One region of the Streptomyces sp. NPDC004752 genome, then DNA from elsewhere that is predicted to be linked to it. Evidence: riboswitches for the same ligand, from Rfam matches in the RefSeq annotation. Region 1 holds a riboswitch; each other region holds the start of a gene.

Region 1 (4,767 bases):
CCCGACCATGCAGGGTTGCGCGAGGTTACCTCCCTGGTCGAGGGCGGCCGCCTGCGCGTGATTGTCGACGAGGTCTTCCCCCTCGAAGAAGCCGTCCGGGCCCACACGCTGGGTGAGACCGGCCGCACCACCGGCAAGATCGTCCTCTCCATCACCCCCTGACCCACCCCACTGCTTCTGCCCTGCGGCAGCCATGCCGCCAGCTCCCCGACCTGCGACAGGCAGGACCCATCCCACCCGCACCACACACCACACACCACACACCACACAGAACGGAACCACCATGAGCACCATCACCACCCCGGCCAGCACCCGTGACGTAGTCGACGCGTTCTTCGCCCGCTTCGGCGAAGGCGACATGCCCACCCTGCTGGACCTGTTTGCCGACGGTGTCGCCTTCCACGTCGGCGGCGCTCCCAACGTCCCCTGGGCCGGCAGCCGCACCAGTAAGGACGACATCGCCGCGTTCTTCGCCTCCTTCGGCCAGCACCTCACCCCCGCAAAGGAGTACGTCGTCGCCACGACCGTCGTCGATGGCGACCACGCCGTGGTGATCGGCCACAACCGCTTCGAGGTCCTGGCCACCGGCAAGACCTTCACCAACCACTTCGCCCTCCACATCACCGCAGCCGAAGGCAAGATCGCCGGCTACCGCATGTACGAGGACAGCCACGCCATCAGCGAAGCCTTCACCATCTGACCTGACCACGTGGCACCACCATCCCGCGGCCGGAAGGCGGCCCTGACGCGGCCTGGCCGGTCGTGCTGGACGCGGTGCACCGACTATTTCCCGGCCTGCCCGTGGTCGGCTATGAGCACGGGCAGGATCTGGCGGTCGCCGTCCGCCACGGCTTCCAGCCGGTCGCTCCGCTGCGGATCTGGCTGCCGGGCTGAACCGGGCCCAGGGCCCCGATGGACACCACTGGCGGTGCCGTGGCAAACGTCCGTCCCAGCCCCACCCCCGGCCAGCGGAACCACCCGATCGAGGTGGGGCCAAAACAACTTGCTACAGGGGCGCGAAGCACCCTTCCGCACGCCCCCACCAGCCCCGAAGTGGAGCCAAAAGAACTTGCTCCGCTGTCCCAAAACAAGTGCTTACAGACAGCCGTCCGTGTCCGTCTCGGAGAGCTCCCCTCGCCAGTGACGCGGGCTGGCATTCCGCAAGTTCTGGTAGCCCGGGTTACCAGCATCGGCGAGAAACGCCGCCGCGAAGCGGTCGAGCGGGTCACCGCCATGCAGTTCGACCGGCACGGCACACGCATCTGGCGCCAGGCCAAAACCCTGCTCGACTCCGAACACGCCCGCCGCGCCATCGGTTCCGTCCAAGTCCCCTACGGCACCTGCACTGAGCCTTCCAACGTTGCGGCCGGCGGCCACGACTGCCCCGTGCGCTTCCGCTGCGTGGGCTGCGGACACTTCCGCACCGACGTCTCCTACCTCCCCGATCTTGAGGCATACCTGGCCGACCTGCTGCGCAACCGTGAGCGTCTTGCCGCCTTCGCCAACGCCGACCCCTGGGCCAAGGCCGAGGCCACACCATCGGACGACGAGATTGCCCGTGTCCGCCGCCTGATTCAGCGGGTGCGCCAGGACCTCGACGAGCTCACCGACGAGGACCGGGCCCAGATTCGCGAGGCAGTCGCACTGGTCCGCCGCAGCCGCGGCGTGTCCCTGGGGATGCCGCGCGTCCGCCAGCCCTTACCCGACCTTCGCCCGGAGAGAACCGGATGACCAGCATGACCGACGGGCGGCGGGCCGACTCGGCCCGCCGCCGCGAACGCGTTCTCAAAGCCCTCGATGTCCTGCTGCGAAGCGACCAGGACATCACGGTCTCCGGCCTGGCTCGCGTCGCACGAGTGGACCGCACCTACCTCTACCGGCACCGCGACCTCCTCGAACGCATCCACACCGCCGCAGCCGTCCCACCAGAAGAAGGGCGGATCGCGGCCGTCAGCCGGGCCTTGCTGCGGGCAGACCTGACCAACGCGCTGGAGCGGAACAGACGGCTGGCAGTCCGGGTCCGGCAGTTGGAGAAGCGTCTGTCCGAGAACCTCGGTGAAACCGCATGGCAGGAATCCGGCCTCGGTTCGTCCGCCGACATCGACCAGCTTCAACGTCGCATCACGTTGCTCGAACAAGACCTGGCCGACATAAGAGGCCAGCTCGATGAGCGGACCGAGGAACTCGACGCTGCGCGAGCGGCTAACCGGGAACTGACCCGGGCACTGAACCAGGCCCGCTGAGGCCAGCGCGGCGGCGTCCCGCTCGCCCCCGTCACCCTTAGTGATCGATGGCGCGCAGGGCGTTTGTGGCGTAGGGGATCCCGGTCTGCCGGGCTGCCTCGGTCCGGCAGCCGTACACGTGCACGGTGGCTCCGGCGCCTGGTGCTGTCGGGGTGGAAGGGTTTCGGCCAGGGTCGAGCCAGTCGATCTCGCGTAAGTCCGCATCGCCGTGGGCGAGCGATCCGGACGGCGATGCCGCCCCCTGATGCACGGGCGGATAGTTGTCGGTCGCTCGTGCGATCGGTCCTGTGTGTACGCTTGCCGTGCAGCTGGTTCGCCCCGTCCGCCAGGCGGGATGCGTCGTAAGAGGGAACCCGGTGGGAATCCGGGACTGCCCCGCAGCGGTGAGCGGGAACGACCGCCGTCATACGCACTGGGCCCGGAAGTGACGGGTCTGGGAAGCGACGGCCAGTAGGTGCCTCGTTGGAGAACGAGGTGTGCCCGTGAGTCCGAAGACCTGCCACTGCCCGCGCGCGGACCGCCGTGCGCGGAGATCCCGGTGACCTCGTGGGCGGGTCGGCGTACATATCAGGCGGGCACGCATGTCGTGGCTCGTCCGGTCTGTCATCCCTTCGCGCTCGCGTTCCCCAGTCTCCGGGGTCGCTCTCGTCCAGAGCTCGCGAAGGAGAGTTTCGTGACAGCCAAGTCCGCAGCCGCGGCAGTACGGGCCACCGTCCACGGTTACCCCCGCCAGGGACCGAACCGGGAACTGAAGAAGGCGATCGAGGGCTACTGGAAGGGCCGCGTCAGCGCCGATGCCCTCCGGGAAACGGCCGCCGGCATCCGCCGCGCCAACTGGCAGCAACTGGCAGCCGCCGGCGTCCACGAGGTCCCGACCGGTGACTTCTCGTACTACGACCACGTCCTCGACACCAGCGTCATGGTCGGCGCGATCCCCGCGCGGCACCGCGCCGACGTCGACGCCGACGCCCTCGACGGATACTTCGCCATGGCCCGCGGCACCCAGGACACCGCCCCGCTGGAGATGACGAAGTGGTTCGACACCAACTACCACTACCTCGTACCGGAGCTGGGCCCGGACACCGTGTTCGCGGCCGACTCGACACGGCAGGTCAATGAGCTGAAGGAAGCCCTGGAGCTGAGCCTTTCAGCCAGGCCCGTCCTCGTCGGGCCCGTCACCTACCTGCTGCTCGCCAAGCCCGCCCCCGGCGCGCCCGCCGACTTCGATCCGCTGACCCTCCTCGACCGGCTGCTCCCGGTCTACGCCGAGGTGCTCGCTGATCTGCGGGCGGCCGGCGCCGAGTGGGTCCAGCTCGACGAGCCCGCCCTAGTCCAGGACCGCACCCCGGCCGAACTGAACGCCGCCGCGCGGACCTACCGCGACCTCGGCGCACTCGCCGACCGCCCGAAACTGCTGGTCGCCTCCTACTTCGACCGGCTCGGCGAGGCACTCCCCGTGCTGGCCAAGACCCCCGTCGAGGGGCTCGCCCTCGACTTCACCGGACCGGCAGCCGCCAACCTGGACGCCCTGGCCGCCGTCGGCGGACTGCCCGGCAAGCGCCTGGTCGCCGGAGTCGTCAACGGCCGCAACATCTGGGTCAACGACCTGTCCGCGTCCCTCGCCACGCTCGGCACTCTGCTCGGCCTGGCCGACCGGGTCGACGTCGCCGCCTCCTGCTCCCTCCTCCACGTCCCGCTCGACACGGCCGCCGACCGGGACATCGAATCGCAGATCCTGCGCTGGCTGGCCTTCGCGAGGCAGAAGACAACCGAGATCGTCACCCTCGCCAGGGGCCTCGCCCAGGGCACCGACATCATCGCCGCCGAACTGGCCGCCAACCGCGCCGATCTGGCCTCCCGCGCCAGGTCACCGATCACCCACGACCCTGCCGTCCGAACACGCGCGGCAGCCGTCACCACGTTCGACGCCCGACGCTCCTATCCGTACCGACAACGCGCTGCCGCCCAACGCGCCCACCTGAAGCTGCCATTGCTGCCCACGACGACCATCGGTTCCTTCCCGCAGACCGGCGAACTGCGCACCGCCCGCGCCGACCTGCGCGCGGGCCGGATCGACACGGCCGGCTACGAGGAACGCATCAGGACCGAGATCCAGGAGGTGATCGCCTTCCAGGAGAAGACGGGCCTCGACGTCCTCGTGCACGGCGAGGCCGAACGCAACGACATGGTCCAGCACTTCGCCGAGCAGCTCACCGGCTACGTCGCCACCCAGCACGGCTGGGTCCAGTCCTACGGCACCCGCTACGTCCGCCCGCCCATCCTGGCCGGCGACATCTCCCGCCCCGAGCCGATGACCGTGCGGTGGACGATGTACGCCCAGTCCCTCACCGACCGCCCCGTCAAGGGCATGCTCACCGGCCCGGTCACCATGCTCGCCTGGTCCTTCGTCCGCGACGACCAGGCCCTGGGCGAGACCGCCCGCCAGGTGGCCCTCGCCCTGCGCGACGAGGTGAATGACCTGGAGACGGCCGGGACGTCGGTCATCCAGGTCGACGAGCCCGCG
Region 2 (4,767 bases), on a different contig from region 1:
CGACCGCCGACTCCCGCACCGCGCCGGGCGGCGAGCCCCGCCCCCCGGCTCTCGACTCCGCTCGGGCGGCGGGGACCCCCATCCCGTCCTCCTCGTCGATGCCGAGTCCGTGCCGGAACGGCAGGACGCCGTAGGTGTGCCGTCCGGTCAGGGCGTGCAGCATGTCGAGGCCCGGCGCCAACAGGCCCGCGTCCCCGCGGAACTTGTTGACGAGGAACCCGGCGACCTGTTCCTGGTCCTCGCGCGACAGCAGCGCCACGGTCCCGAAGAACGACGCGAAGACGCCCCCGCGGTCGATGTCACCGACCACCAGCACGGGCAGCCGCGCGCCCCGCGCGATGCCCATGTTCACGATGTCGGTGCGCCGCAGGTTGATCTCCGCCGGGCTCCCGGCCCCCTCGCAGATCACCGCGTCGTACGTGGACCGCAGCGTGGCGAGACAGTCGAGGACGGTCCCCAGCAGCCGCTGCTGCCGCCCACCGTGGTAGCCGCGCGCGCTCAGCTCGCCCACGGGCCTGCCCAGCAGCACGACCTGGCTGCTCTGTTCCCCGCCCGGCTTGAGCAGTACGGGGTTCATCAGCGCGGTCGGCTCGATCCGGCACGCCTGGGCCTGCATGGCCTGGGCCCGCCCGATCTCGGCGCCCTCCCGGGTGACGAACGAGTTCAGGGACATGTTCTGCGCCTTGAACGGCGCGACCTTGACCCCCTGCCGCACCAGCCACCGGCAGATCCCGGCGGTGACGACGCTCTTTCCGGCGTCGGAGGTGGTACCGGCGACGAGGAGACCACCACCGTTCATGACCGGAGTCCCTTCGCGGCTCATGACCGGTGTCCCTGCGCGGCCAGGCGCGCGGCGGCCACGACGCCGAGCGCGAGCAGCCCGACCCGGCGGGAGAGCCGTACGGCGCGTTCGATGTCCGGGGTGGTGACGGCACGGCCGCCGCCGTTGAGCACGGCCCGGTGCTCGACGCGCCCCCCGTACGAGAGGGTCCCGCCCATCCGCACGCCCAGCGCCCCGGCGAAAGACGCCTCGACGGGACCGGCGTTGGGGCTCGGATGCCGGCGGGCGTCGGCCCGCCACGCCCGTACGGCGCCCCGCGCGTCGGGCCCGCAGACGGCGGCGAGGGCGGCGGTGAGCCGCGCCCCCGGCCAGCCGGCGACGTCGTCGAGCCGTGCCGCGGCCCAGCCGAACCGGCGGTGGCGCGGCGAGCGGTGCCCGACCATCGCGTCGAGGGTGTTCACGGCCCGGAACCCGACGAGCCCGGGCACTCCGCCCAACGCCCCCCACACCAGGGCCCCGACGACCGCGTCGGAGGTGTTCTCGGCCACGGACTCCACGACCGCCCGGGCGATCCCGTCGGCGTCCAGGGCCTGCGGGTCCCGCCCGCACAGATGCGGCAGCCGCGCCCTGGCCGCCGTGACGTCCCCCGCCTGGAGGGCCCGCCCGACGGCCCGGGCCTCCCGGGCGAGCGAAGTCCCGCCCACTACCACCCAGGTGACGGCCCCGGTGAGCGCCACCGAGGCGGCGGGGGAGGCGCGTACGGCCCGCTGGGCCACGGCCCCGAGGGCCGCGGCGCCACCGACGCACACGGCGGTGTGCACGACTCCCCACCCGCGGTGGTCCCGCCACAGTGCCCGCTCCGCCGCGTCGGCCGCACGCCCGAACGCGGCGACCGGATGCCCGCGACGCGGATCGCCGACGAGCAGGTCACTGAGGAGGCCGAGGGCGGCGCCGTACGCGAAGACGCGATCGGCACGCACCGGCTCAGCCGGCCGTGGGGTCGGGAAGCGACCTGGTGCTGTATCTCAATCCGCAGCCGAGCATGGCGATATGTCCTCACTCAGGGTGTCCACGCCCTGGTTCGACGAGACCGGCGGTGAGAGTTCCTGGCTCCCGGGGAGTTCTACCCCGGTGACAGTGGCGGGACCGCGCCGGATTCGCACCGGCTTCCTCTCGTGCCGCCGTACATGGCTCCGGCAGTCCACCATGGCCCCGGAAGGGCCGTCAACTGCCGTTGACCTGCGAGGGGAGAGTGTGCCGAGGCTCATATCGGCACGGCCGCACGCAGCGCCCCGAAGGGGCGCGGGGAACTGCGCGACCAGCCACGACGGTGCCGCAGACGACCGACGGCACAGCGCGGCACATCCAGCGGAGCGCTTAGGCGGCGATCAGATGGATGCCGTAGCCCACCGCGGCGGCGCACGCCGCGAAGCACGCGCAGGCGGCGGTCAGCGCGAGGCCCCCGGAACCGCCCCGCGCCGCGGCCCGTTCGCGGTGCGACAGTCCGGCCACGCCGAGGGTGAAGAGGGTCACCAGCGCCACGGTGACCGTGAGACTGACGCCGAGGACGGAGCCGAGGGCCGCCCAGTCGATCTTCATGGTGATGCTTCCTTGGGTACCGGAGGGAGGGGAGCGGACCAGGAGGGGAGTGGACGAGGAGGGAGTGGACGGTCAGACGGCGGCGGTCGGCGGGGCGGCCTGGTCTGCGGCGGCGGTGGCGGCGGCCGGGGCTGCAGACACCGGCGGGGGCGAAGACGCGGAGGCCGACTGGGGCGAGGACGCGGAGACCGGCGGGGGCGGGATCGTGGCCGTCAGGTCGGCGGCCGGGGAGCCTGACCCCGGGGGCGGCGCGGCGGCGGGCGCCGCGGTCGGCTCACCGGTGTCGTTGACATTGCTGTGGTCGACGACCTCGCGCCGGGAGACCTTCCAGATCGCGGCGCCCGCGCCGACCAGGAAGACGCCCACGCACCCGGTGCCCCAGTCGCCCAGCTCCGTGACGGTCTCCGCGAGCGCGCCTGCCAGCGCGGCGGCCGGCAGCGTCAGCGCCCAGGCGACGAACATCCGGGTCGCCGTGGACCAGCGGACCACGCCGCCCCTGCGGCCCAGGCCCGCGCCCATCACGGAACCGGAGACGACATGCGTGGTGGAGAGGGAGAAGCCGAGGTGCGAGGAGGCCAGGATGGCGGTCGCGGCGCTGGTCTGCGCGGCGAAGCCCTGCTGCGGCCCGAGGTCGGTCAGGCCCTTGCCCATGGTGCGGATGATCCGCCAGCCGCCGAGGTAGGTGCCGAGCGCAATGGCGAGACCCGCGGAGAGGATGACCCAGGTGGGAGGGTTGGAGCCGGGGGCGAGGGCGCCGCCGGCGATCAGCGCCAGCGTGATGATGCCCATCGTCTTCTGGGCGTCGTTGGTGCCGTGGGCCAGGGAGACCAGGCCCGCGGAGGCGATCTGGCCGGCCCGGTAGCCCCGCTCGGCGGCCCTGCCGTCCGCCTGCGCGCCGAGCCGGTACGACAGGCGGGTGGCGAGCAGCGCCGCCACGCCCGCGACGACCGGGGCGGCGAGCGCCGGGATGAGGACCTTGGTGACGAGCACGTCGCCGTGGACGGCGCCCGCGCCGGCGGAGGCGAGGGTGGCGCCGATCAGACCACCCATCAGGGCGTGCGAGGAACTGGAGGGCAGGCCCACCAGCCAGGTCAGCAGGTTCCAGAGGATCGCCCCCACCAGGGCGGCGAAGATGACCTCGGGACGGATGCCGCTCTCGTCGACGAGACCTTTGGAGATCGTGTTGGCGACCTCCACGGAGAGGAAGGCGCCCACCAGGTTGAGGGTGGCGGACAGGGCCACCGCCACCTTGGGCTTGAGCGCACCGGTCGAGATGGTCGTGGCCATCGCGTTGGCGGTGTCGTGGAAACCGTTCGTGAAATCGAACGCGAGTGCGGTGAGCACCACAATCGCGAGGATCAGCGAGAAGTTTTCCATTTACCCAGGCAATCGTTCGAAGTCATCGACCGGTTGAACGTAGGAAACCTGAATGAACGGAAGATGAACCATGAGGGGACTTGTGGTGTCGTGCGGGGCGGGTGTGCCCGCCCGTTGAAGAGATCCGGGTCACCCGGCAGGATCACGGCATGGCGGAACAGCGGCGGGAGCGGCGGACGGCGACACGGGGCGCGGGGCACGAGGAGGCGCGCGCCTGGGAGGAACTGGTCGGCGCGGCCCGCCGCACCGTGTCCGACGGACTGGTCGTCGGCACCTCCGGGAACGTCTCGGTGCGCATCGGCGACACCGTGCTGGTCACGCCCTCGGGCGTGCCGTACGACCGGCTCACGCCGGACGATGTGACCGGTGTGGACCTCGACGGCCGACAGGTGCTCGGCACGCTGGTGCCCACCAGCGAACTGCCCATGCACCTCGCCGTCTACCGCGCCACGGACGCGCGCGCCGTTGTCCACACCCACGCCGTGCACGCCACGGCCGTCTCGACGCTCGTCTCCGAACTGCCCTCGATCCACTACATGTCGGCGGCGCTCGGCGGCCCCGTCCGGGTCGCACCGTATGCCACGTACGGCACCGAGGAACTGGCCCGGAACATGCTCCGCGCCCTCGCCGACCGCTCCGGCTGCCTGCTGCGCAACCACGGCACCCTCACCTACGGCGGCACCCTCGACCAGGCATACGACCGCACCGCCCAGCTGGAGTGGATGTGCCGTCTGTGGCTGACGGCGTCCTCGGTACCGGGCCACACCCCCACCCTCCTGACCCCGGACCAGCTGACGGAGGTGGCGGAACGACTGCACGACTACGGCCAGCGCCCCTGACCCCCCGGCACGCGGAAAGACACCCCCGCACTCACTCACAACGGCATCCATCCACTCCCTTCAGGGGCGCGGGGAACTGCGCAACCGGCCAAAGAACCCCCGCTCCCGCTGGCCGACCGCGCGGTCCGCCGGGAGACTGGTGGCGTGCGCACTGTCACAGTGACGGCCGCC
Region 3 (4,767 bases), on a different contig from region 1:
GCACGACGGTGCAGAACGCCTCGCAGGTCGTGAGCGGTTGGGGCTACCACATCTCCCCCGCCGAGCTGGCGCAGGCCGCGAAGAACGTCGAGGAGTCCAGCCTGCTGTCCCGCACGGGCGGCGCGCCCACCCTGGCCGTCGGCGTCTCGGAGATCTTCGCCAAGGTCACCGGGGGCGGTCTGCGCGCCTTCTGGTACCACTTCGCGATCATGTTCGAGGCGCTGTTCATCCTGACGGCGCTGGACGCGGGCACCCGGGTGGGCCGCTTCATGCTCCAGGACACCCTCGGCAACCTCTACCGGCCGTTCCGGAACATCGGCTGGAAGCCGGGGCTGGTCGTCACCAGTGCCCTGGTGTGCGGGCTGTGGGGCTACTTCCTGTGGGTCGGCGTGCATGAGCCGCTCGGCGGCATCAACCAGCTGTTCCCGATCTTCGGCATCTCCAACCAGCTGCTGGCGGCGGTCGCCCTGGCCGTCTGCACCACGCTGCTGGTGAAGTCCGGCCGGCTCAAGTGGGCCTGGGTCACCGGGATCCCGCTCGCCTGGGACACGACGGTGACGCTGACCGCGAGCTGGCAGAAGGTGTTCTCCTCGGACCCCAAGGTCGGCTTCTTCAAACAGCGCCAGGTGTTCCAGGACGCCATCGACGCGGGACAGGTGCTGCCGCCCGCCAAGAACATGGCCGACATGCACACCGTGGTCACCAACTCCACGGTGGACGGCGTCCTCTCCGCGGTGCTCGCCCTGCTGGTCGTGATCGTCGTCCTGGACGCGTTGCGGGTGTGCATGCGGCACATCCGCCGCCCGGCGCTGTCCACCCTGAGCGAGACGCCCTACGTCGAGTCGAAGATCACCGCCCCGGACGGGCTGGTCCCGACGCGGACCGAGAAGGAGGCGGCTCGGCATGCGGCCGGCACTGCGGCGGGTGGCTAGCGGACTGCGCGGACTGCGCTGGTATGTGCGGGAGTTGACGGGCGAGTCGGCCTACGAACGCTATGTCGCGCAGCTGGCGGAGCGGCATCCGGAGGCGGCGCCGCCGTCCCGCCGGGAATTCGAGCGGATGCGCACGGACCGCCAGGAGTCGGACCCCCGCCAGGGCTTCCGCTGCTGCTGAGCACGCCGTTCGCGACCGGGACGACATCTTCGCCGAGGCCGACGACGCAGCCGACCACGCCTTCGCCCCGACCCGTCCGGCCACGGGGGCGCCGCGCGGCGGCCGGCTCCCGCAGACCTTCCGAGCCCCGGTCGGCGGCCCGTTCACCCGCTGGTTCCATCGCTGGTTCCATCGCTGGTTCCGTCGCTGGGCGCTGCTCGCGGGCCGGGTGGCCGGGATGGTGCAGCGGACGGTCGCCGTCGTCCTGAAGACCGCCCTGAAGGCCGCCCTGAAGGCCGCCCTGAAGGCCGTCAAGGCTCCGGCGGGCGTGGACGAGCGCCCCGAACGGGCGTGGGGCACCGCACCGGCAACCACGCATCCGCAACGTGCCGTCGGAGCCGACGAGCGACGGCGATCCGTTGACGTACTACACAACATCTGGGGGTGTCATGACGGCCCGACACTAGATGTATGCTCATGCTCGCTGTCGCCGCAGGGGAATCCGGTGTGAATCCGGAACTGTCCCGCAACGGTGTACTCATGCGCGTATGCCCACATACCCGCATGCAGGCTTCAGTCCGAGGACCTGCCGACGGCGCACCCGACCGTCCGGTCCGGGTGCCCTGACGTCCGGGCCTCGTGGAATGGGCCGGTGGGCGCGACGCCGTGTGCGCTCGTGTGCTGCCCCCTGCCCTCCGCAAGGCCCCGTGCCGAGCGAGGGAGAGCCCCACGTGACCATCGCGCCAGCCGACCCGGCTTCAGCCGACCCGGTTTCAGCCGCCCAGGCGACCGCGGTCCCGGTGGAGACCGACGGTCCCGGTGCCGCGCTGCTGCGGACCCTGACCGAGCTGACCGCCGACCTGCCCGACGCCGACCCCGGCCGGGTCGCCGCCGCCGCGCTGCGCGGCCGGTCCGCGCGGGCCGACGCCGATGTCGCCGCGGAGTTGCGGGAGCTGGCCACCGAGGCGGCCGCCGGCCTGATCTCGGAGGACCCCGCCTACTCGCGGCTGGCCGCCCGGCTGTTGACCCGCTCCATCCGCGCCGAGGCCGCCACACAGGGCGTCACCTCGTTCACCGGGTCGATCGCCGTGGGACACCGGGAAGGACTCATCGCCGACCGCACCGCCGCCTTCGTGGAGCTGCACGCCGAGCGGCTCGACGCACTGATCGACCCCGCGGCCGACGACCGCTTCGGCTACTTCGGACTGCGCACACTGCACAGCCGCTACCTGCTCCGGCACCCCCTGACCCGCAAGGTCGTCGAGACGCCCCAGCACTTCATGCTGCGGGTGGCCGCCGGCCTCGCCGATGGAGGCGCCGCCGGGGGAGATTCCGGGCACGCCGTGGACGAAGTCGCCGCGCTCTACCGGCTGATGAGCCGCCTCGAGTACCTGCCCTCCTCCCCCACGCTCTTCAACTCCGGCACCCGCCACCCGCAGATGTCGTCCTGCTATCTCCTCGACTCCCCCAAGGACGAGCTGGACTCCCTCTACGACCGCTACCACCAGGTGGCCCGCCTCTCCAAGCACGCCGGCGGCATCGGCATCGCCTACTCCCGCATCCGCTCCCGCGGTTCGCTGATCCGCGGTACCAACGGGCACTCCAACGGCATCGTCCCGTTCCTGAAGACCCTCGACGCCTCCGTGGCCGCCGTGAACCAGGGCGGCCGGCGCAAGGGCGCGGCGGCGGTCTATCTGGAGACCTGGCACTCGGACATCGAGGAGTTCCTGGAGCTGCGCGACAACACCGGCGAGGACGCCCGCCGTACGCACAACCTCAATCTCGCCCACTGGATCCCGGACGAGTTCATGCGGCGGGTCGACGCCGACGAGCGGTGGTCGCTGTTCTCCCCGTCGGACGTGCCCGGGCTGGTCGACCTGTGGGGCGAGGAGTTCGACGCCGCCTACCGCGGGGCGGAGGCGGCCGGGCTCGCGAGGAAGACCATCCCGGCCCGTGATCTCTACGGCCGCATGATGCGCACCCTCGCGCAGACCGGCAACGGCTGGATGACCTTCAAGGACGCGGCCAACCGCACCGCCAACCAGACGGCCGAGCCGGGCCATGTCGTCCACTCCTCCAACCTCTGCACGGAGATCCTGGAGGTCACCGACGACGGCGAGACCGCGGTCTGCAACCTGGGCTCGGTCAACCTCGGCGCGTTCGTGAGCGGCGGGGGCATCGACTGGGAGCGGCTGGACGAGACCGTCCGCACCGCCGTGACCTTCCTCGACCGGGTCGTCGACATCAACTTCTACCCGACCGAGCAGGCGGGTCGTTCCAACGCCAGATGGCGGCCGGTCGGCCTGGGCGTGATGGGCCTCCAGGACGTCTTCTTCAAGCTGCGCCTGCCCTTCGACTCGGCGCAGGCGAAACAGCTCTCCACCCGCATCGCCGAGCGCGTCATGCTCGCCGCCTACGAGGCATCCGCCGGCCTCGCCGAGCGGAGCAGCCCGCTGCCCGCCTGGGAGCAGACCCGTACGGCGCGGGGTGTCCTGCACCCCGACCACTACGGCGTCGAGTTCACCTGGCCGGAGCGCTGGGCGGCGCTGCGCGAGCGGATCGCGACGACCGGCCTGCGCAACAGCCTGCTGCTCGCCATCGCGCCCACCGCGACCATCGCGTCCATCGCCGGGGTCTACGAGTGCATCGAGCCCCAGGTCTCGAACCTGTTCAAGCGCGAGACCCTCTCCGGTGAGTTCCTCCAGGTCAACTCGTACCTGGTGCAGGACCTCAAGGAGCTGGGCGGGTGGGACGCCCGCACCCGCGAGTCGCTGCGCGACGCCAACGGCTCCGTACAGGACTTCGCGTGGCTCCCGGCAGAGGTGCGCGCCCTGTACCGCACGGCGTGGGAGATCCCGCAGCGCGGCCTGATCGACATGGCCGCGGCCCGCACGCCCTATCTGGACCAGTCCCAGTCCCTGAACCTGTTCATGGAGACGCCGACCATCGGCAAGCTCTCCTCGATGTACGCCTACGCCTGGAAGCAGGGTCTGAAGACCACGTACTACCTGCGGTCCCGCCCGGCGACCCGGATCGCCCGCGCGGCCCGGGCGCAGCCCCGGGCCACCGTCCCCGTGCAGGCCGTCCCGGACCCCGAAGCGATCGCCTGCTCCCTGGAAAACCCCGAGTCCTGCGAGGCATGCCAGTGATCTCCCACCGTTCCCAGAACCTTCTCGACCCCGGCTTCGAGCTGACCCTGCGCCCCATGCGCTACCCCGACTTCTACGAGCGCTACCGGGACGCCATCAAGAACACCTGGACCGTGGAGGAGGTCGACCTGCACTCCGACGTCGCCGACCTCGCCAAGCTCACCCCCGCCGAGCAGCACCTCATCGGCCGGCTGGTCGCCTTCTTCGCCACGGGCGACTCGATCGTCGCGAACAATCTGGTGCTGACGCTGTACAAGCACATCAACTCCCCCGAGGCGCGGCTGTACTTGAGCCGTCAGCTGTTCGAGGAGGCCGTGCACGTCCAGTTCTATCTGACGCTGCTGGACACCTATCTGCCCGACCCGAAGGACCGTGCGGCGGCCTTCGCCGCGGTCGAGAACATCCCGTCCATCCGGGAGAAGGCCGAGTTCTGCTTCCGGTGGATGGACTCGGTCGAGCGCCTGGACCGCCTGGAGTCGACGGCCGACCGCCGGCGTTTCCTGCTCAATCTGATCTGCTTCGCCGC

Evidence for each region. Region 1 has a riboswitch for cobalamin ahead of metE (5-methyltetrahydropteroyltriglutamate--homocysteine S-methyltransferase). Riboswitches for the same ligand answer to the same signal wherever they lie in the genome.
Region 2: linked by a shared signal. The riboswitch ahead of ACWEKM_RS24310 (cobalamin biosynthesis protein) and the one ahead of metE (5-methyltetrahydropteroyltriglutamate--homocysteine S-methyltransferase) in region 1 are both predicted to bind cobalamin.
Region 3: linked by a shared signal. The riboswitch ahead of ACWEKM_RS14865 (ribonucleoside-diphosphate reductase subunit alpha) and the one ahead of metE (5-methyltetrahydropteroyltriglutamate--homocysteine S-methyltransferase) in region 1 are both predicted to bind cobalamin.

The regions. Positions count from the first base shown of each region.
Region 1 covers NZ_JBSGBN010000006.1:15,167-19,933, reverse strand. The annotation lists gene ACWEKM_RS04215 (NADP-dependent oxidoreductase) at 1-162, shown strand, start outside; gene ACWEKM_RS04210 (nuclear transport factor 2 family protein) at 284-700, shown strand; gene ACWEKM_RS04205 (hypothetical protein) at 763-894, shown strand; gene ACWEKM_RS04200 (hypothetical protein) at 1,141-1,731, shown strand; gene ACWEKM_RS04195 (DUF6262 family protein) at 1,728-2,243, shown strand; cobalamin riboswitch at 2,535-2,761, shown strand; gene metE (5-methyltetrahydropteroyltriglutamate--homocysteine S-methyltransferase) at 2,917-4,767, shown strand, end outside.
Region 2 covers NZ_JBSGBN010000060.1:12,528-17,294, forward strand. The annotation lists gene ACWEKM_RS24305 (cobyric acid synthase) at 1-799, opposite strand, end outside; gene ACWEKM_RS24310 (cobalamin biosynthesis protein) at 820-1,761, opposite strand; cobalamin riboswitch at 1,863-2,002, opposite strand; gene ACWEKM_RS24315 (hypothetical protein) at 2,159-2,380, opposite strand; gene ACWEKM_RS24320 (anion permease) at 2,453-3,757, opposite strand; gene ACWEKM_RS24325 (class II aldolase/adducin family protein) at 3,907-4,596, shown strand; gene ACWEKM_RS24330 (alpha/beta hydrolase) at 4,741-4,767, shown strand, end outside.
Region 3 covers NZ_JBSGBN010000029.1:42,213-46,979, forward strand. The annotation lists gene ACWEKM_RS14855 (carbon starvation CstA family protein) at 1-932, shown strand, start outside; gene ACWEKM_RS14860 (YbdD/YjiX family protein) at 904-1,113, shown strand; cobalamin riboswitch at 1,529-1,700, shown strand; gene ACWEKM_RS14865 (ribonucleoside-diphosphate reductase subunit alpha) at 1,824-4,241, shown strand; gene ACWEKM_RS14870 (ribonucleotide-diphosphate reductase subunit beta) at 4,232-4,767, shown strand, end outside.